Linked DNA regions of Jeotgalibacillus aurantiacus. The main gene of each other region encodes a partner of the protein of the gene in region 2 in a complex. Links are inferred from orthologs where the notes say so. Each region holds a gene or a part of one and is shown on either strand. Other genes may lie near its edges.

What was found.
Region 1: the proteins of secY (region 2) and secG are in contact, whole or in part, in a crystal structure (PDB 5AWW), measured with the Thermus thermophilus proteins. The link is inferred for Jeotgalibacillus aurantiacus from one-to-one orthologs. Residues at the interface, in WP_096411648.1 of Thermus thermophilus: Leu14, Gln16, Arg17, Phe20, Ile34, Pro35, Pro37, Ile72, Arg108, Arg109, Asn112, Gln113, Arg116, Ile117, Ile120, Pro145, Gly146, Trp147, Phe152, Phe155, Val156, Val159, Thr160, Val162, Ala163, Gly164, Ala166, Leu167, Trp170, Glu173; in WP_223903268.1 of Thermus thermophilus: Tyr5, Ile9, Tyr12, Leu13, Ala16, Leu19, Val20, Val23, Leu24, Gln26, Glu27, Pro28, Gln30, Gly31, Ala32, Asp34, Leu35, Met36, Gly37, Gly38, Ser39, Ala40, Asp41, Leu42, Phe43, Ala45, Arg46, Val48, Tyr53, Thr56.

Annotation. Positions count from the first base shown.
Region 1 is NZ_JACNMS010000007.1:101,552-113,317, forward strand. Bases 6,085-8,952 are described here. They hold secG (preprotein translocase subunit SecG), read right to left. Parts: upstream 7,702-8,952; coding sequence 7,468-7,701; downstream 6,085-7,467. Other genes in these bases: rnr (ribonuclease R), read right to left, coding at 6,085-6,376; H7968_RS16650 (alpha/beta hydrolase), read right to left, coding at 6,401-7,153; H7968_RS16660 (ATP-binding cassette domain-containing protein), read left to right, coding at 7,876-8,829; H7968_RS16665 (ABC transporter permease), read left to right, coding at 8,822-8,952. Also shown: ilvD (dihydroxy-acid dehydratase), read right to left, coding at 1-328; H7968_RS16620 (secondary thiamine-phosphate synthase enzyme YjbQ), read left to right, coding at 572-976; H7968_RS16625 (DMT family transporter), read left to right, coding at 987-1,880; H7968_RS16630 (PilZ domain-containing protein), read left to right, coding at 2,384-2,752; SsrA-binding protein SmpB, read right to left, coding at 3,549-4,013; more of rnr, read right to left, coding at 4,058-6,084; more of H7968_RS16665, read left to right, coding at 8,953-9,613; H7968_RS16670 (DUF1540 domain-containing protein), read right to left, coding at 9,857-10,006; eno (phosphopyruvate hydratase), read right to left, coding at 10,492-11,766. UniProt on the Bacillus subtilis protein: Involved in protein export. Participates in an early event of protein translocation.
Region 2 is NZ_JACNMS010000008.1:28,621-37,653, forward strand. What follows is about bases 264-3,189. They hold secY (preprotein translocase subunit SecY), read right to left. Parts: upstream 2,415-3,189; coding sequence 1,113-2,414; downstream 264-1,112. Other genes in these bases: map (type I methionyl aminopeptidase), read right to left, coding at 264-405; H7968_RS16925 (adenylate kinase), read right to left, coding at 405-1,055; rplO (50S ribosomal protein L15), read right to left, coding at 2,414-2,854; rpmD (50S ribosomal protein L30), read right to left, coding at 2,884-3,066; rpsE (30S ribosomal protein S5), read right to left, coding at 3,080-3,189. Outside these bases: more of map, read right to left, coding at 1-263; more of rpsE, read right to left, coding at 3,190-3,580; rplR (50S ribosomal protein L18), read right to left, coding at 3,604-3,966; rplF (50S ribosomal protein L6), read right to left, coding at 4,000-4,536; rpsH (30S ribosomal protein S8), read right to left, coding at 4,568-4,966; H7968_RS16965 (type Z 30S ribosomal protein S14), read right to left, coding at 4,997-5,182; rplE (50S ribosomal protein L5), read right to left, coding at 5,207-5,746; rplX (50S ribosomal protein L24), read right to left, coding at 5,769-6,080; rplN (50S ribosomal protein L14), read right to left, coding at 6,118-6,486; rpsQ (30S ribosomal protein S17), read right to left, coding at 6,529-6,792; rpmC (50S ribosomal protein L29), read right to left, coding at 6,815-7,015; rplP (50S ribosomal protein L16), read right to left, coding at 7,005-7,439; rpsC (30S ribosomal protein S3), read right to left, coding at 7,442-8,104; rplV (50S ribosomal protein L22), read right to left, coding at 8,108-8,449; rpsS (30S ribosomal protein S19), read right to left, coding at 8,469-8,747; rplB (50S ribosomal protein L2), read right to left, coding at 8,808-9,033. UniProt on the Bacillus subtilis protein: The central subunit of the protein translocation channel SecYEG. Consists of two halves formed by TMs 1-5 and 6-10.

The DNA.
Region 1 (11,766 bases), on a different replicon or contig from region 2:
TCGAATCCGCAATGACTTCACGGCTTGGAAGCGAATAGAACATTCCTTCATGCCCCATCGCAATGCCATCTGATACCGTAATGGTGTTAAAGATCATTGGCGCACCGCCGCCTGATCTAGCTCCGGCTTTTGCCTGTGCTGCGAGCTTATCAATATGTACGTTACATGGTGTTACCTCACTCCACGTACTCGCAATTCCGATCATCGGCTTTTTAAAATCCTCATCTTTAAATCCAACAGCACGAAGCATTGAACGGTTCGGTACACGATTCACTCCTTCACTGATCACCTTACTTCTGATACGCAAATCTTTTTTCGTTGAATCCATCGTTTTCATCCTCCCGCTGTATCTGTTAGTTGAATTGAAGCCCTGTCTCAGAGCTTTATATAAAGACCATCATACACAGCTATGTGAGGTATATCAACAAGTATTCTGAATTTATCAATATTTCCGTAAATTAAAACGCTTTCATTTTAACATGCTGTGAACAGTGGAAAAACGTGACACTTAATTAGGAGTTTCCTAAACTTCTATCAGGCGTTACACTGTTAGAGAAAGGAGAGATTATACATGTTTGAAACCTTTATTTTACATACCTCAAAACGCGATGAAATGATTGAGATAACAGATGACGTGCAGCACTGGATCACGAATCAGGGCTTCACTTCAGGGATTGCCGTTGTGACGTCCAGACATACAACGGCCGGTATTACGGTAAACGAAAATGCAGATCCGGATGTTAAAACCGATTTTCTGAGACGCCTCGATGAAGTGTATCCATGGCATCACGATCAGGACCTTCACATGGAGGGCAACACAGCCGCTCATCTGAAAACAAGTACAGTTGGACATGCTCAGACGATCCCTGTTCAAAACGGACAGCTCGTGTTAGGCACATGGCAGGGCATTTATTTTTGTGAATTTGACGGACCGAGACGCTCACGTTCCTACACCGTTACGCTGATCGGACAGTAAGGAGAAGCTTATGAGACCTTATTTCGCACTGGCAGGACTCAGTTTAATCTGGGGACTGTCTTTTGTCTTTATTAAATTGCTTGCCGAATCCTCCGGTGTCTGGGGAACCGTTTTTATCCGCTGTACAGCGGGAGCGCTGATTTTACTGCCGATTTTATGGACTCAGCGAAAGAGGTTGACGACACCTGTTCCATGGGGTCACCTGGTGGTAATCGGACTGTTTAACGCCGCTTTTCCCTGGGCACTGATCGCTTTAAGCGAGACACAGATTGCATCCAATACGGCTTCCGTTTTGAATGCGCTCACCCCTGTGTGTGCAGGACTGATCGGTTTCTTTCTATTTAAAAAGAAGCTTAATGCAAAACAATGGACAGGCATTGCTACAGGATTTCTAGGCGTCCTCGTCCTGATTGAATTTAATATAGGCGGATTATTTTCATCTGAGTTTGTGGGGGTTGGCACGATGGTCCTCGGAGCGATGTGCTATGGGTTTGGCTCCCATTATGTCATGCGCTTTGCCAGAAATACTGGGGTCGTGCTGCTGTCAACGAGCTCACTTATTACGGGGGCAATCATCAGTCTAGCTGCCATGCTTGTGTCAGGAACCTCACCTGCAGCCTTTACGTTTGATCAGACGTTCTGGATCGCTGCAATCGGACTCGGCTGCTTTGGCTCAGGGATTGCCTATCTGCTGTATTATTATCTGGTAAAAGAAAGCTCACCCGAGTTCGCCACAACCGTCACCTATTTAGCGCCGGTTTCAGCCATGATCTGGGGAAGTGTCCTCCTGGATGAAGCCGTTACGCCATCACTGATTGCAGGCATGCTGATCATCTTCAGCGGGATCTATATTGCCAACAGAAAGGCAAAGAGCAGAAAAGGGTCAGCTGTTGAAGCAGCTTAAGCACCTAAAAAAAGAAACCCGGACTCGATGCCAGGTTTCTTTTTTTGAATATCTATAGGTTGATTTTCTTTACTCTCCACTGCTTTTCCTGTTGGGTGTACCGGTTCAGTTTTGATGAAAGTTGGCTGGCCTCATGCTGATTCACAAAAAACTTGAACGTTTTGCTGAGTGAATCCTTTAACACTTCATGAGTGCCGTTGTTTTTCCTGTGTAAAATATACATGTTGTCTGTCAGCTCCTTCATAAACGTATGAATTTATTATGAGATAAATCCGATAAAAAAATTGACGATTTATGGATGATATTATGAGGATTTTTTCGACAAATAACGAATGAATAATATGATGGATCCTATCGTCAGCAATGATTGTAAGGGTGAGCACACTTCAGGCATTTAATATGCTAAAGATTTTTAAATATAGTAGAAATTTCTCACATATGACCGATAATTAAAGAAACCGGAACTCTTTTCCGGTGACCCTATTTTCCGTGAGGTGAGTCATTTGCGATATAATCGAAAAGACAGTTTTCGCTTTACCTTCAAAACACCGATCAAGGCTGCATTTTCTATTTATGAGTTAAATGGAAAAGAAGTTCATTCGCATGCAGGCACAGCACTCATGCATGACCTCAGTCCCAGCGGAACCAAAATCAGCACGAATCTCAACCTCCCAGTAGATAAGGATAGCGATTACCCTGTAAAAATCCATTTGCAATTTATGCTGAACCAATCTGTCTACGAAATTAAAGCCGAAATCATCTGGAAAAAAATCTACTTCGACGATTACTTCTACGGCGTACATTTTTATGCAGGTGATGATATCAAAGAAGAGATTATTCAGCAGTTGAAAGTGTATGTGAAGCAGGTATAAGAAAAGTATCAACCGAACTTTTGATAAAGTCTGGTTGATGCTTTTTAAATTAGTTGTTGTTCTTGATTCAAAACATATTGATTTATGATATGCAAATCATTTGTGAACGTTGAATGTTATTTATAGCCTTGTAAGATTAGAAATATTATTGAGTGCCTGAAGCTCCCGACACTCCTGCGGCAGAGAAGCGACAGGTGAGACAGCGTAGTGCGTAGCACTAGCTGGCTCACCACACGGCCGCGGAAAGGGAGGGAGATTCAGGCACGGTTTTATGTACAAACCTTTTTTAGACAAATAAAAAACCACCAAATATATATTTGGTGGAGACGGTGGGAGTCGAACCCACGTCCAGAAACTTCAATACTTAAGCTTCTACGAGCGTAGTCAGCCTATTTGCGATTCACCGTAACATATGCCAACTGACAGGCGTCCGAACGGCTATCCTGATTGGTCTCTTCAAGCTACTTCAGGTGGCAGCGACTTGCGTATCCCACTATAAGTGAACCTCAGCACAGTCTACATGGGCGATAGACAGGTGAGGTCTCAAGTGCTTATTAGGCAGCTAGAGCGTAATCTTGTTTGTTGTTAACTATTTGTGTTGACGTTGATGACGGAGACGGTCCCTCCGGCTCGCAACTCAAGCTCGAACCATTCCTGTCGAATCCGTAACGTCCCCATGTGTAAAAGGATGAAATAAGACGTGCTTATTTCAGTACGGGATCCCGGAATTACCGGGGCAGTCACTAAAAGCGACTGATATTATTATAACACATGCTGTCTTTTTTTCAAGATGCAACTAGCGCTGCGCTTCCTTGAAGGCACGCTGGATATCGCGTTTTGCCTCTTTTTTCTTCAGTGTTTCACGCTTGTCGTAGTTTTTCTTACCCTTCGCAAGACCGATCAGTACTTTGGCATAGCCGTCTTTTAAATACAGCTTTAGCGGTACGAGTGAATAACCCTGCTGCTTTGTTTCACCGATCAGCTTATTGATCTGCTGTCTGTGCAGAAGCAGTTTGCGCTCACGCTCAGGATCATGATTGTAGCGGTTTCCCTGTTCATACGGGCTGATATGCATGTTGTTCAGGAACACTTCGCCGTTGCTGATCCGGGCAAAGGAATCCTTTAGATTCACGCGGCCCTGGCGGATCGATTTGATTTCAGTTCCCTGAAGCACGATCCCGGCCTCATACGTTTCCTCAATAAAATAATCGTGACGCGCTTTTTTGTTTTGCGCGACTGTTTTTCCTTCTCCTTTTGGCATGCTCTTCTCCCCCTGTGGCTTGGGAGCCAGGGAAGCCCTGACTCCTATTTACGTTTCTTTTTCTTACTCTTTTTATTTTTCGGTACACCTTTATAAAACTTCTTTTTGTTGCCTTTTTTACCGTCATCCTGCTTGCCGGCGTTTTTCTTTCTGACACGGCCTGAGCTGCTGCGCTCTTTACTCTGGATGACCTTGGCGGTTTCGCGGCGCTGGCGTGGTGTGCCTTTCATTCCGACGATTTCGAAATCGATCGCCCGCTCTTCTTTATTGACATTAACAACGCGGATCGTAATCTCATCACCAATGCGGAAGACATTACCTGTCCGCTCCCCGATCATGGCCATATGACGCTCATCAAAGCGATAATAATCGTCCGTCATATAGCTGACATGAACAAGGCCTTCAATCGTATTTGGCAGCTCCACGAACATCCCGAAGTTTGTGACAGATGAAATCACACCGTCAAATTCTTCACCGATTTTATCCATCATAAATTCAGCTTTTTTCAGCTCGTCCGTTTCACGTTCTGCATCAACAGCGCGTCTTTCACGACCGGACGTATGCGCCGCAAGCTCCGGTAAAATAGAATCCCATTTCTGCTGCGTACGGTCATCCACTTTTTTGTTAATCAAATACGTGCGGATCAGACGGTGCACGATCAAATCCGGATAACGCCTGATTGGTGAGGTGAAATGTGTATAGAAATCAGTTGCCAGTCCAAAGTGACCGAGACTGTTTTCGTTGTATTTTGCCTGCTGCATAGAGCGAAGCATCATCGTTGACACAACCATTTCCTCCGGACGTCCCTGAATATCATCGATGATTTCCTGGAGCGCACGCGGATGAATCTCGTTACCGGAACCTTTTACCGTGATCCCGAAGTTTGTAATAAACTCGAAGAACCGCTCCAGCTTTTCAGCTTTCGGATCCTCGTGAATACGGTAAATGAACGGCAGATTCAGCCAGTGGAAATGCTCAGCAACCGTTTCGTTCGCTGCAAGCATAAATTCTTCAATCAGCTTTTCACCAACAGAACGCTCGCGGATGCCGATCTCAACCGGATGACCTTCCTCGTCCACCATCACTTTTGCTTCTTTAAAATCAAAGTCGATCGCGCCACGCCCAAATCGTTTACCGCGTAAAATCGCCGCAAGCTGTTCCATTTCACGGAACATTGGCACTAGCGGTTCATATTTCTCAATTAGCGCTTCATCCTGATCCACGAGAATTTTATTCACGTCAGAATAGGTCATACGTTCATTCGTGCGGATCACACTCTGGAAAATCTCGTGATTCACCACGCCGCCGTTTTGATCGATCTCCATTTCACAGGAAAGCGTCAGGCGGTCCACCTTCGGATTCAGTGAACAGATCCCGTTAGATAGACGGTGCGGAATCATCGGGATGACCCGGTCTACTAAATACACACTCGTCCCGCGCTCGTATGCTTCCTCATCGATTGGAGAGCCCTCTGTCACGTAATGACTGACGTCAGCAATATGAACGCCAAGCAGATAATTCCCGTTATCAAGCTTCGTTAACGAAATGGCATCATCGAGGTCCTTCGCGTCCGCTCCGTCAATCGTAACGGTTGTCACGTCACGCAGATCGCGGCGGTCCTTTAAGTCAGCCGGATCAATTTCATCCGGTACCTCATTCGCCTGCTTAATCACGTCATCCGGGAATTCAATCGTGATCCCGTGTTTATGGATGATTGATAAAATGTCGACACCAGGATCATTTTTATGACCAAGGATTTTTACGACTTCCCCTTCAGCGCTGTTGCGGCCGTCCGGATACGCAGTAATTTCAACAATCACCTTGTGTCCTTCCACTGCTCCTTTGTTAGCGTTTCTTGGGATGAAAATATCGCTTGCCATTTTCTTATCGTCTGGAATGACAAATCCGAAGTTTTTGCTTTCCGTATACGTACCCACGACCTGCTTAGTGCCTCGCTCCAGAATACGCACCACGGTTCCTTCTTCACGGTCACCGCGGGACTGGCTTGATACGCGTACGAGTACCTTATCCCCGTGCATCGCATTAGCAGACTCATTTGGCGGGATAAAAATATCCTTACGCTCACTATCTTCAGGAATTAAAAAAGCAAATCCCTTCGCATGACCGCTCAGTGTACCACGAACGAGATTCATCTTCTCAGGGACACCGTAGCGGTTGCTCCGCGTACGTACAATCTCCCCTTTTTCCTCCAAAATCACGAGTGATTTCACAAGCGCTTTAAATTCCACTGAATCCGTAATCCCGAACTCTTCTTCGAGCTCCTGAACCGTCAGCGGTTTGTAGGCTTCCTCCCTCATAAACGTCAGAAGCCTGTCTCTCATTTCCATAATCGAATCTTCCATCGGCGATTCCTCCATTTCCAGCCGTTATTTATCGGCGGACCAGTCAAGCGAATCAAGAAATGCCAGCACATCCTCATGCAGCTGTTCTTTCTCTTTATCAAGCGTAATCACATGTCCTGATTCCTCATACCACTTGAGCTTTTTCTGATCAGTTTCTACACCGTCGTATATAATATTGGCAGAATCCGTATTAATCATGTGATCATGTCGTCCCTGCACTACAAATGTCGGTGTATAAATCATATCAACAGACTCTCTGACATCACCAATTAACTCCTGCAGTGACTTCAGCGTCTTCATTGGGGTCTTTTCAAATTCCTTCATTTCAGCTTCAATCTGATCTTCATCTTTCTTCTCATACTTCTTAAATTCGCGTGCGTAATCCAAAACTCCTTTATACATCACTTCTTCACTTTTGATGTACATCGGCGCGCACATGGTCACGATACCCTTTACAGGAACAGTGTAACCTAATTTAAGCGAAAATACGCCTCCCAAAGAAAGTCCGGCAACCGCAATCTCCTCATAGCCCTGCGCCTTCAGATGATCATACCCGCGCATAACATCCTTCCACCAGTCTTTCGGGCCCGTCTCCACAAGCTCCTCCGGTGGCACACCATGCCCCTTATAATGCGGCGCATGAGACGTATAACCGTTCTTCTCTAAAAAACGCCCAAGCATCCGGACGTCCGACGAATTTCCGGTGAACCCATGCAATAAAAGCACCGCACGCTTCCCACCTTCAAACGTAAATGGTTTTGGCAAATTCAATTTCATTTCAAGTCACTCCTGTTGCATATTCATCTGTCTCTATTTTAGTAAAGATCCCGCCGGAATGCTATTCGGGCGGTTTAAGAATGTATCTTAGGTGGGGACATTGCGATTCGACCACTTTTTGCGGTTATTTAACCACTCTTTCGGGGTATTTAACCACTCTTTGAAGTGATTTGACAACTCTTCAGGGTTATTTGACAACTTTCCCGGGTTATTTAACCACTCTTGTATGATCAAATGCCAAAAGCGCAGGATGCGCCACGGCCCGGCTTTATCCAAATAAAAAACCCGACCAGTCATGATCGGGATTCTCGCATTTATTGAATGAAATAGGCAACTGCAATCGTCAAGACGAAAAACAGCACCGACAGAACAATAGTCAAACGATTTAAAACAAGGTCAATTCCTCGCGCTTTCTGTTTACCAAAAAGCTGTTCTGCTCCTCCGGAAATGGCGCCTGAAAGACCTGCGCTTTTTCCTGATTGCAGAAGAACCACAATGATTAATGAGATACAAGTGATCACAAGTAATACTGTTAATAACGTTTCCATAAATGTTCCACCTCCTGAACCGAACCTTACACTTTTTTCATTTTATCATACGCCCATACACCATACAATCTTTGTTTTCACATGATGAATAAAAACACTGCAAATTGTCAAAATCATTTGAACAGCATAAAATAAAGCTATGAAAACTGACACAAATGTCGGGAGGTTATATAGATGAATGGTGCCATACATGTTAAAGATGTTGTAAAGACCTTTAAAGGTGATGTAAAAGCAGTCAGAGGGATTTCCTTTGATGTGGCAGAAGGGGAATTTTTTGCGTTTTTAGGACCTAACGGAGCCGGTAAATCGACAACCGTTCAGCTGTTAACCACCCTTTTGAAGCCTACCTCGGGAACAATGGAGGTCGCTGGCTATAATGTCAATAAAGACCCTGAAAAAGTACGGCTGTCTATTGGCGTCGCCCTCCAGGAAACAGGAATAGATCCTGACTTAAAAGGTCGGGAATTACTGGAGTTCCAGGCAAGACTGTTCGGCTTCAGCAAAAAGCAGGCAAAAGAACGGGCAGCTGAATTGCTTGAGCTTGTTGGACTTACTGAGGATGCTGACCGGATGAGCGGGAAATATTCTGGCGGGATGAGAAGACGTCTGGACCTTGCGATGACGCTCGTGCATAAGCCGAAAATTTTATTTCTGGATGAGCCGACAACAGGTCTCGATCCAACAAACCGCAAAGCGATCTGGAAGGAAATTAAGCGTCTGAATAAAGAAGAAGGAACAACAATCTTTCTCACCACCCAGTACCTTGAAGAAGCCGATCAGCTGGCTGACCGCATTTCAATCATCAATAAAGGACAGATTGTTGCGACAGGTACACCCGAGGAGCTGAAGCGGACGCTTGGCCTCGATGCTGTTGTGCTTCAGTTTGAAGAAGAAGCAGATGCGATTAAAGCATATGAAGCTGTCTCCTCACCTGATTACCAGACAGAACGGTTGAAAAACGATGTCACAATCCTTGCGGAAAACGGGACATCCATTTTAGCGGATGTCATCAGAAAGCTTGATGAACAAAACCTCCACCCTGCTCAGCTGAATGTGAAGCCGCCTTCTCTGGATGATGTATTCATTCAGGTGACGAATGATAAGAAAGAAGGTGCCGTCCATGAATAATCAGCAGGGCAGCTTTTTCAGCGATACGATGGTGATTACGAAACGAAGTATCATAACGATTTTGCGGAATCCGCTGATCTTCATTCCAAACCTTGCGATCAGTATGTTTTTCCTGTTTGTTTACGAAGCGGGCTTAAGCGGGATTGCTAATCTTCCCGCCTTTGAAGGAGCGAATTATTTAGCCTTTATTTTACCCGTATCCATTGTTTCTGCTGCGATTGGCGGTGCCGGTGGAGCGGGACAGGCGCTTGTAAAGGACCTCGATAACGGATTTTTCTCGCGGCTTCTGCTGACACCAAGCTCACGACTTGCGATCGTGCTCGGACCGATTATTGCCGGGATGCTGCAGCTCGTGATCCAAGCCGGACTTATTATCTGCGTTGGTTTTTTCCTCGGCCTTGAAGTGGCTGGAGGCGCCCTAGGTGTCGTCGTTGTGCTGTTGCTCACGTTGGGTTGGGGGCTTGCCTTTGCAGGTTATTCCGTCGGAGTCGCCTTGCGCGCTAAAAATGCACAGTCTGCCCAGGCAGGAACATTTATCTTCTTCCCGCTCATTTTCCTGAGCACGACGTTTGTGCCGTATGAGCTGATTGATGCTGCGTGGCTGAAGGTGGCTGCATCAATTAACCCTGTCACGTATCTGTTCGAAGCAATGCGTGCTGTTTTGATTGACGGCTTTACTGATACATGGCCGATTGTGCTTGGGTTCTTAGTCATCATCGGGTTATGTGCGATTACCATTACGTTTTCAGCCGTTTCTGCTAAAAAGGCTGTTAGTACGGATTGACATCGAATATTGAAGCCGTGCCGGGACATTCCTCCGCTTTCCGCGGCCGCGCGGTGAGCCAGCTAATGCTTCGCATTACGCTGTCTCACCTGTCGCTCCTCTGCCGCAGGAGTCTGCGGAATGTCCCGGCACTTTTATTAAATACAATCTAAGTGATATCAATGTAAGCATTATTTAGTTCAAGAAAGTTAAAATTCAAAAAAAGTCAATGAAAAGGCCGACTCTCAAAGAGCCGGCCTTTTCTTATACATGCTCAAACGTCTTGCAATCCGTTTCGTCACTGGAGTCGGCATGGCCTTTGTGGGCACCGACAAAAATCTTTTCCGCCCCACACCTGCTGCCTTCCCGGTTAAATTTACAGCTATCCACTTCGCACATAATGATTTGCTCCATTAAAAACGCCTCCTCTTTCAAGATCTTTTGAATCAGAATACGTCTGGATTAAATCTCTGCTACCTTCATTATAGCCAATGAAAGACAAAGCGTGAATTATTTTCTGTATTTTCTGACATTAATTCGAACTGGCCAGTTCTCACTTATTATTCTCCAGCCCTGACTTAAATATGTTATTTAGTCTTAGGAGCCGTAGAACTTAATGGATCTAATAATTTCAAACAACAAAGTCAGCTGGTAATTAAAATTACTGAGTGCCGGGTCATTCCGTAGACTCCTACGGCAGAGGAGCGACAGGTGAGACAGCGTAGTGCGTAGCACTAGCTGGCTCACCGCGCGGCCGTGGAAAGCGAAGGAATTACCCGGCACGGTTTCCTTATCCTACACCTCTTTATGTTCAGAAAACAAGATGCCCCTCGGCCCGGTTTTAAAAAACAAAAAACAGGACTACCCAAAAGGATAGTCCTGCATATACCATTCACTAATTAGCGAAGGTTATAAAACGTTTTTGCACCAAGGTACTGAGCCGTTGCAGCCAGCTGATCTTCGATACGAAGAAGCTGATTGTACTTCGCAACGCGGTCTGTACGTGATGGAGCACCAGTCTTGATTTGACCAGCGTTTGTCGCAACAGCGATGTCAGCGATCGTTGCATCTTCTGTTTCACCAGAACGGTGAGAGATAACAGCTGTGTAACCAGCGCGCTTTGCCATTTCGATTGCGTCAAATGTTTCAGTCAGTGTACCGATCTGGTTCACTTTGATCAGGATAGAGTTACCAATACCCTGCTCGATTCCCTGTGAAAGCTTCGTTGTGTTTGTAACGAATAGATCGTCACCAACAAGCTGTACGCGGTCACCGATTTTTTCAGTTAGAAGCTTGAAGCCATCCCAGTCATTTTCGTCAAGACCGTCTTCGATTGATACGATTGGGTACTTGTCAGCAAGCTCAGCATACCAGTCAACCATTTCAGCAGATGTTTTCACAACGCCTTCGCCTGACAGGTGGTATTTGCCGTCTTCTTTGTTGAAGATTTCAGAAGCTGCTACGTCCATCGCAAGAACAACTTCTTCGCCTGGCTTGTAGCCAGCTTTTTCGATTGCTTCGATGATTGTTGAAAGTGCTTCTTCGTTAGAGCTTAGGTTTGGAGCAAATCCACCTTCGTCACCTACAGCTGTGTTCAAGCCTTTTGCCTGAAGTACTGCTTTAAGTGCGTGGAAGATTTCTGCGCCCATGCGAAGTGCTTCACGGAATGTTTCAGCACCTACAGGCATAACCATGAATTCCTGGATGTCCACGTTGTTGTCAGCGTGCTCTCCACCGTTTACGATGTTCATCATTGGTACCGGAAGCTGCTTCGCGTTTACGCCGCCAAGGTACTGATAAAGTGGGATATCAAGGTAGTCAGCTGCAGCGTGTGCAACGGCCATAGATACACCCAGGATTGCGTTAGCGCCAAGCTTGCTCTTGTTTTCAGTTCCATCAAGCTCGATCATCGCTTTGTCGATTGAAACCTGATCAAGTACTGAGTAGCTGTCGATCAGTTCAGGTGCGATGATGTTGTTTACGTTCTCAACTGCTTTCAGAACGCCTTTTCCAAGGTAACGGCCTTTGTCGCCGTCACGAAGTTCAACTGCTTCGTATTCACCAGTTGATGCACCAGATGGTACTAATGCACGGCCAAATGCGCCGCTTTCTGTAATAACTTCCACTTCTACTGTTGGGTTGCCGCGTGAGTCTAATACTTCGCGTGCATACAC
Region 2 (9,033 bases):
CTTCAAGCCCCGAAAGAGTGATTCCTCCGTTACTTCAAGCAGCTTCTGTGTCTCCGCTGGAATCGATCCAACCGGATAGGTCCAGGCGGAGTCGCCGTGATATCCCTTATACTTTGCGCCGATATCAATGCTGATGATGTCACCATCTTTCAGCTTGCGGCTTCCAGGGATGCCATGAACGAGTTCTTCATTAACTGAAGCACAGATACTTCCGCTGAAACCGTTGTACCCTTTAAAGGATGGAACTGCGTCATGCTGACGGATAAACCGGTCAGCAATCTCATCAAGTTCCTTCGTTGTGATTCCAGGCGCAATATACTTTTGCAGCTCCTGATGGGTTAACGCAACGATCTTGCCTGCTTCGCGCATGATCTCAATCTCGCGAGGAGTCTTGCAAACGATCATTAGCGAAGGCCCCCGAGCAATTCATCCACGTCGCTGAATACCTTATCGATATTCTGCTGGCCGTCGATGTCTTTCAGCACGCCTTTTGAACCGTAAAAGTCCAGAAGAGGCTGGGTTTGCTTCATATTAACATCTAAACGATTCTTAACAGTTTCCGGCTTGTCATCTTCACGCTGGTACAGTTCCCCACCGTCTTTATCACATTTACCTTCCACTGCAGGAGGGTTGAAGACTGTATGATACGTTGCCCCGCAGGTCTTACAGATCCAACGGCCGGTTAGACGCTTCATCAGCTCTTCTTTTTCCACCTTGATGTTTAGAACATAGTCGAGTTCCTTGCCAAGGTCTTTAAGTAATGCATCAAGCGCATCGGCTTGTGCCACTGTTCTCGGGAATCCATCTAACAGAAACCCTTCTTGGCAATCATCATTGCTTAATCGTTCACGAACAATTCCGATGGTTACTTCATCAGGAACCAGGTCACCCTGATCCATAAACGATTTCGCCTTCAATCCAAGCTCCGTACCGTTTTTAATTGCTGCACGGAACATATCCCCAGTCGAAATATGAGGGATGTTATATTTTTCAATAATACGTTCAGCCTGAGTCCCTTTACCGGCACCAGGTAAACCCATTAAAACAATATTCACAAGTAAGCCCCCTCATTTAAGATGGGCTTCAGGGTGTAGCACCCCAAAACCATGTGATTATCTCATGAATCCTTTATAGTTCCGCTTCACCAGCTGTGCTTCCAGCTGCTTCATTGTCTCAAGTGCTACCCCAACGATGATCAACAGGCTTGTTCCGCCAATTTGCACCGACTGTGGAAGACCAGCAAGATTAATGAAGAAAATCGGCAGGATCGAAATTACAGAAAGGAAAATCGCTCCTACGAAAGTCAAACGGTAAAGAACGCTCGTCAGGTAATCCTGAGTTGCACGTCCAGGACGGATACCTGGGATATAACCACCTTGTTTTTTAAGGTTTTCAGCCATATTCTCCGGATTCACCTGAATGAATGCGTAGAAATACGTGAAAGCAACGATCAGCGCAACGTAAATCGTCATACCGATTGGCTGCGTGTAATCAAATACATCCTGAATCGTTGTTGTAATGTTGTTTTGTCCAAAGAAAGTGACTAGCGTCTGTGGTGTAATAATGAAGGAAATCGCAAAGATTACCGGAATTACACCTGCTGCGTTTACTTTCAATGGAATGTGTGACGACTGTCCGCCAGTTGCCTGAGCGTTGTTGCCACCAACACGTTTTGCATATTGTACCGGAATTTTACGCAGTGCCTGCTGTACGAAGATTACTCCGACCGTAATCGCAATAACCGCAAGTAGTAGCAGTGCCAGAATGACGATGTTCAGGAACAATTGCTCCCCCGCACCTTCAATCTGCTGTGCGTAAAGCTGGTTAACGCCATTAGGAATAGCGGCCACGATACCTGCAAAGATGATAATGGAAATACCATTTCCAACACCTTTAGCTGTGATCTGCTCTCCTAACCACATTAAAAAAGCTGTCCCGGCTGTAAGTACGACTGCAATCAGCATGTACGTTGTCACCGATGTATCCGGAATCAATGTTCCACCATACATACGGTTAAAGCCGTAAGACATTCCGATTGCCTGGATGAATGCCAGTACAATCGTGAAGTAACGTGTAAACTGAGCCAGCTTACGACGTCCAACATCTCCCTGTTTAGACCACTCAGCAAACTTCGGAACAACGTCCATTTGCAAAAGCTGTACAATGATGGAGGCCGTGATATACGGCATGATTCCCATTGCCAGGATCGAGAAGTTGATTAAAGCTCCGCCCCCGAACGTATTCATAAATCCGATCAGGCCGGACATCTGGTCCTGTGCCTGAAGAACTTGTGCATCTACGCCAGGAACCGGAATGAATGTTCCGATCCGAAAGACCACCAACATTAAAAGAGTGAAGATAATTTTGTTTCTTATTTCACCCACGCGCATAAAATTGGAGATTGTCCGAAACATTAAACCACCTCAGTTGTTCCGCCGGCAGCTTCGATTGCTTCTTTAGCAGCAGAAGAGAATTTGTGAGCTTTAACAGTCAGTTTCTTCTCTACAGTACCTTTTGCAAGAACCTTGATTCCTGCACGCTCTTTGCTTACTACACCAGTTTCGATTAGAAGCTCAGGTGTTACTTCTGTTCCTTCGTCGAAACGGTTTAGTGCATCAAGATTAATAACCGCATATTCTTTACGGTGGATGTTTGTGAATCCACGCTTAGGAAGACGGCGTGCTAATGGGTTCTGACCACCCTCAAAGCCTGGGCGTACTCCGCCGCCTGAACGGGCGTTTTGACCTTTATGACCTTTACCAGCAGTCTTACCATTACCAGAACCGATACCGCGACCAACGCGATTGCGCTCTCTGCGGGATCCTTCTGCAGGTTTTAACTCATGAAGTTTCATAGTGGCACCTCCTTGTTGTAAACGTTGAATTAGATTTCTTTAACTGATACCAGGTGAGACACTTTATTGATCATTCCGCGGATTGCAGGGTTATCCTGCTGTTCAACAGTCTGGTTAGTCTTACGAAGACCAAGAGCCTGTACTGTTGCACGCTGATCTTTATTGCGTCCGATCACGCTGCGAGTGAGGGTAATTGCTAGTTTGTTTGCCATCACTTATCCCTCCTTATCCTAACAGTTCTTCCACTGACTTACCGCGAAGCTTAGCTACATCTTCTGCACGCTTAAGCTGGTTAAGGCCGTCAATTGTGGCACGAACCATATTGATTGGTGTGTTAGATCCCAGTGATTTAGAAAGAATGTCGTGGACACCTGCAAGCTCAAGTACCGCACGAACCGGTCCACCGGCGATGATTCCTGTACCAGGAGATGCTGGTTTAATCAGGATTGAGCCAGCTCCGAAACGACCTGTAACAAGGTGAGGAGTTGTTCCTTCTACCATTGGTACTTCAATCAGATTTTTCTTCGCGTCTTCGATTGCTTTACGGATCGCATCAGGTACCTCTTGGGCTTTACCTGTACCGAAACCGACATGGCCATTCTTGTCTCCTACTACTACAAGAGCAGAGAAACGGAAGCGGCGGCCACCTTTAACAACCTTAGCGACACGGTTAATCGTAACTACGCGTTCTTCAAGTTCAAGTTTGTTTGGATCAATGCGACGCATCTGGATTGTCCCTCCTTTTTCTATTAAAATTCAAGTCCGTTTTCACGTGCAGCATCAGCAAGAGCTTTCACGCGGCCGTGGTAAAGATATCCTCCACGATCAAATACGACTGATTTCATTCCTTTTTCAGCTGCGCGTTTTGCGATTGCTTCGCCAACTTTTGTTGCAGCCTCGACGTTTCCGCCGCTTTCAAGACCAAGCTCTTTATCTTTTGTAGATGCGCTGGCAAGTGTTACGCCGTTTACATCATCGATAAGTTGAGCGTAGATATGCTTGTTAGAACGGTATACGTTTAGACGTGGACGCTGTTCAGTACCAGTGATTGTCGTACGAACACGTGCATGACGCTTCTTACGTACCGCATTCTTGTCAACTTTAGTAATCAATCAAGGTCACTCCTTTCATGCGCCTAAGCGGCATTATTTACCTGTTTTACCTTCTTTACGGCGAACACGTTCACCTTCATAACGGATTCCTTTACCTTTGTAAGGCTCTGGAGGACGTACGTCGCGGATGTTAGCAGCTAGTGCACCTACGCGCTCTTTGCTAGCACCTTTAACGATCACTTTTGTGTTTGAAGGAACTTCGATTTCGATTCCTTCTTCCGGTGTAATCTCAACTGGGTGAGAGTATCCTACGTTAAGAACAAGCTTGTTACCTTGTTTCTGTGCACGATATCCAACCCCGATAAGCTCAAGACCACGTTCGAAGCCTTTAGATACACCTTCGATCATGTTGTTAAGGATTGCACGAGTTGTACCGTGAATAGTACGGTGCTCTTTAGAGTCAGAAGGACGGACAACTGTTAATGTGCTGCCTTCCTGCTCGAATTTCATTTCTGAGTTGAAAGTGAATGTAAGTTCACCTTTAGGACCTTTTGCAGTAACTGTTGAACCGTCAAAAGTTAACGTTACGTCTGAAGGTACCTCGATTGGTTTTTTTCCTACGCGAGACATTTTGTTGCACCTCTCTTTCGATTAAAAAGTATTACCAAACGTATGCTAGAACTTCTCCGCCCACTTGCTTAGCACGAGCTTCTTTGTCCGTTACAACGCCAGTTGAAGTTGATACGATTGCGATTCCAAGACCGTTCAGTACGCGTGGAAGCTCATCAGCTTTCGCGTAAACACGTAGACCTGGCTTAGAGATACGCTTAAGGCCAGTGATAACACGCTCGTTATTCGCACCGTACTTAAGGAAGATGCGGATAATGCCCTGTTGGCTGTCCTCGATATATTCAACGTCACGGATGAAACCTTCACGCTTAAGGATTTCTGCGATTTCTTTCTTAATGTTAGAAGCAGGTACCTCTAGCTTCTCGTGACGCACTTGATTCGCATTACGGATGCGAGTCAAAAGATCTGCGATTGGATCTGTCATTGTCATATTAATTTACCTCCTTCCCAAAATCGGGTATTACCAGCTGGCTTTCTTAACGCCAGGAATTTGACCCTTGTATGCTAGTTCACGGAAACAAATACGGCAAAGCTTGAATTTACGCAGTACTGAGTGTGGACGTCCGCAACGTTCGCAACGTGTATACTCTTGTACTTTAAATTTTTGTTTGCGCTGTTGTTTCACAATCATTGATTTTTTAGCCACGTTTACGCCTCCCTTTTGTAGAGATTACTTTTGGAATGGCATACCGAATTGAGTTAGAAGCTCACGAGACTCTTCGTCTGTTTTAGCTGTCGTTACAATTACGATGTCCATACCACGAACTTTATTTACCTTGTCATAATCGATCTCTGGGAAGATAAGCTGCTCTTTAACACCAAGAGTGTAGTTTCCGCGTCCGTCGAAAGACTTTTTAGATACTCCGCGGAAGTCACGTACACGTGGAAGAGATACAGAGACTAGCTTGTCTAAGAATTCATACATACGCTCGCCGCGAAGTGTTACTTTCGCTCCGATTGGCATACCTTCACGAAGACGGAAACCTGCGATTGATTTCTTAGCTTTTGTTACTAGAGGCTTTTGACCAGTGATAGTCGCAAGCTCTTCAACTGCTGTATCTAATGATTTAGTGTTTTGAACTGCGTCACCAACACCCATGTTGATTACGATTTTGTCGATTTTCGGTACCTGCATAACAGAAGTGTAGTTGAACTTCTTCACTAGAGCAGGTGTGATTTCACTGTTGAACTTTTCTTTTAGGCGGTTCATTCTTGAGTACCTCCCCTCTTAACTATTTATCTAAAGATTCACCTGATTTTTTAGCAATACGAACTTTCTTGCCGTCCTCAACTTTGTAACCAACACGAGTTGGTTCGTTTGTTTTCGGATCGATCAGCATCACGTTTGATACGTGAATCGCTGCCTCCATGTTGGAGATTCCACCTTGTGGATTCAATTGTGATGGCTTTGAGTGCTTTTTAACGATGTTCACACCTTCAACCACAACACGGTCTTTTTTCGGAAGAGCTGCAAGTACAGTACCTGTCTTGCCTTTGTCTTTACCTGAAATGACCATTACTTTGTCGCCTTTTTTAACGTGCATCCTGTCGCACCTCCTTGATACGGTGGTTATTGATCAATTAAAGAACTTCTGGTGCTAGAGAAACGATCTTCATGAAGTTGTTGTCACGAAGCTCACGAGCAACCGGTCCAAAGATACGAGTTCCGCGTGGACCTTTGTCGTCACGGATGATGACACATGCGTTTTCGTCGAACTTGATGTACGTTCCATCGTTACGACGAACTCCGCTCTTTGTACGAACAATTACTGCTCTTACAACGTCACCTTTTTTAACAACGCCTCCTGGTGTTGCCTGTTTCACTGTGCAGACGATCACATCACCAATGTTTGCAGTCTTGCGGCCTGAACCACCAAGAACTTTAATGGTTAATACTTCACGTGCGCCAGAGTTGTCAGCTACTTTTAAACGGGATTCTTGTTGAATCATGTAGGTTACCTCCCTTCGGAATTAACATTTCCGAACAATGTATTAGATAATAACCGCTTCTTCTACGACTTCCACTAGACGGAAACGTTTTGTTGCTGAAAGCGGACGAGTTTCCATGATACGAACAATATCGCCAACCTTGGCTTGATTTTGTTCATCGTGAGCTTTGTACTTCTTAGAGTACTTTACTCGTTTGCCATAAAGTGAATGTTTCTTATACGTTTCTACCATTACAGTGACTGTTTTGTCCATTTTGTCAGAAACAACACGGCCGGTATAAACTTTACGCTGGTTGCGTTCACTCATGCTGCAAACCTCCTCTCAGTTATCAGTTGTTAGCGCCAATTTCTCTTTCACGAATCACGGTTTTCATGCGAGCAATGGCTTTTCGTACTTCACGGATACGAGCTGTGTTTTCAAGCTGGCCAGTAGCTAGCTGAAAACGAAGGTTAAATAGCTCTTCCTTAAGTGATTTTACTTTTTGTTCAATTTCGGCAGTGGTTAGGTCACGAATTTCATTAGCTTTCATTTGATTCACCACCAATTTCTTCTCGTTTTACAAACTTACACTTAACCGGAAGTTTGTGTGATGCAAGACGAAGAGCTTCACGAGCAACCTCTTCAGATACTCCAGCGATTTCAAACATAATCTTACCCGGCTTTACAACTGCAACCCATCCTTCAGGTGCCCCTTTACCAGAACCCATTCGGACTTCAAGAGGTTTCTTCGTGTAAGGCTTGTGTGGGAAGATTTTAATCCATACTTTACCGCCACGTTTCATGTAACGTGTCATCGCGATACGTGCAGATTCGATCTGGCGGTTTGTGATCCAGCTCGCTTCTAAAGCTTGAAGGCCGTATTCACCGAAGTTTACTTCAGTACCGCCTTTCGCTTGTCCGCGCATTTTTCCGCGGTGTACACGACGATATTTAACGCGTTTAGGTAATAACATGATTAGTTTCCTCCTTCCTCGGATTTCTTCTTGTTTCTGGTAGGAAGAACTTCTCCACGGTAGATCCATACTTTAACTCCGAGCTTACCATACGTAGTATCCGCTTCAACGTGAGCGTAGTCGATGTCAGCACGAAGAGTATGAAGTGGAACAGTACCTTCACTGTAATGTTCAGCACGTGCGATGTCTGCTCCGCCAAGACGACCAGAAACCTGAGTTTTGATCCCTTTAGCGCCAGCACGCATTGTGCGTTGGATCGCTTGCTTTTGTGCACGACGGAAAGATACACGGTTTTCCAGTTGACGTGCAATGTTTTCACCTACAAGTTTAGCATCAAGGTCTGCGCGCTTGATTTCAACGATGTTGATGTGAACACGCTTGTTAGTGATTTTGTTAAGGTCTTTACGAAGTGCTTCGACTTCCGTTCCACCTTTACCAATAACCATACCTGGCTTTGCAGTGTGAATTGTAATGTTAATGCGGTTAGCCGCACGCTCGATTTCTACTTTAGAAACAGATGCTTCTTTCAAACGACCTTCGATGTAGTCACGTACTTTCAGGTCTTCATGAAGTAAGTCTGCATAGTCTTTGCCTGCGAACCATTTTGATTCCCAGTCACGAATGACTCCGATACGTAGTCCAATTGGATGTACTTTTTGACCCACGCATTATCCCTCCTTTTTTTCAGATACCACGATTGTAATGTGGCTAGTACGTTTGTTAATGGCACTTGCACGACCTTGTGCACGAGGACGGAAACGTTTAAGTGTTGGTCCCTCATTCACGTATGCTTCAGAAATCACAAGGTTGTTGATGTCCATGTCGTAATTATGCTCAGCGTTCGCTACAGCAGATTTTAATACTTTCTCGATTACTGGTGATGCAGAGCGTGGTGTGTGGTTTAAGATAGCCACCGCTTCGCCAACCTGCTTACCGCGGATTAAATCTGCTACTAGGCGTACTTTACGAGGAGCAATACGAACTGTTCTCGCAACAGCTTTAGCTTGCATTAGGATAGCCTCCTCTCAATTAGCGTCTTGTTTTCTTATCATCACTTGCGTGACCTTTGTACGTACGGCTTGGTGCGAATTCACCAAGTTTGTGACCAACCATATCTTCAGTCACGTAAACCGGTACGTGCTTACGTCCATCGTATACAGCGATTGTATGACCGATGAAGTTAGGGAAGATTGTAGAACGGCGAGACCAAGTTTTGATAACCTGCTTCTTGTCCGCTTCATTAAGCTTCTCAACCTTTGACATTAAGTGATCGTCCACGAAAGGTCCTTTTTTCAAGCTGCGACCCATACTGGAACCTCCTTTCGTGATTGCCCTACGGTTCGTATGTTGAACCGTAGCTCAATCCCGTTATTTTTTACGACGGCGTACGATAAATTTATCGGATTTGTTTTTCTTCTTACGAGTCTTAGCACCAAGTGTTGGTTTACCCCATGGTGACATTGGAGACTTACGTCCGATCGGTGCTTTACCTTCACCACCACCGTGTGGGTGATCGTTCGGGTTCATTACAGATCCACGTACTGTTGGGCGCTTGCCTAACCAGCGTGAACGTCCTGCTTTACCGATGTTGATA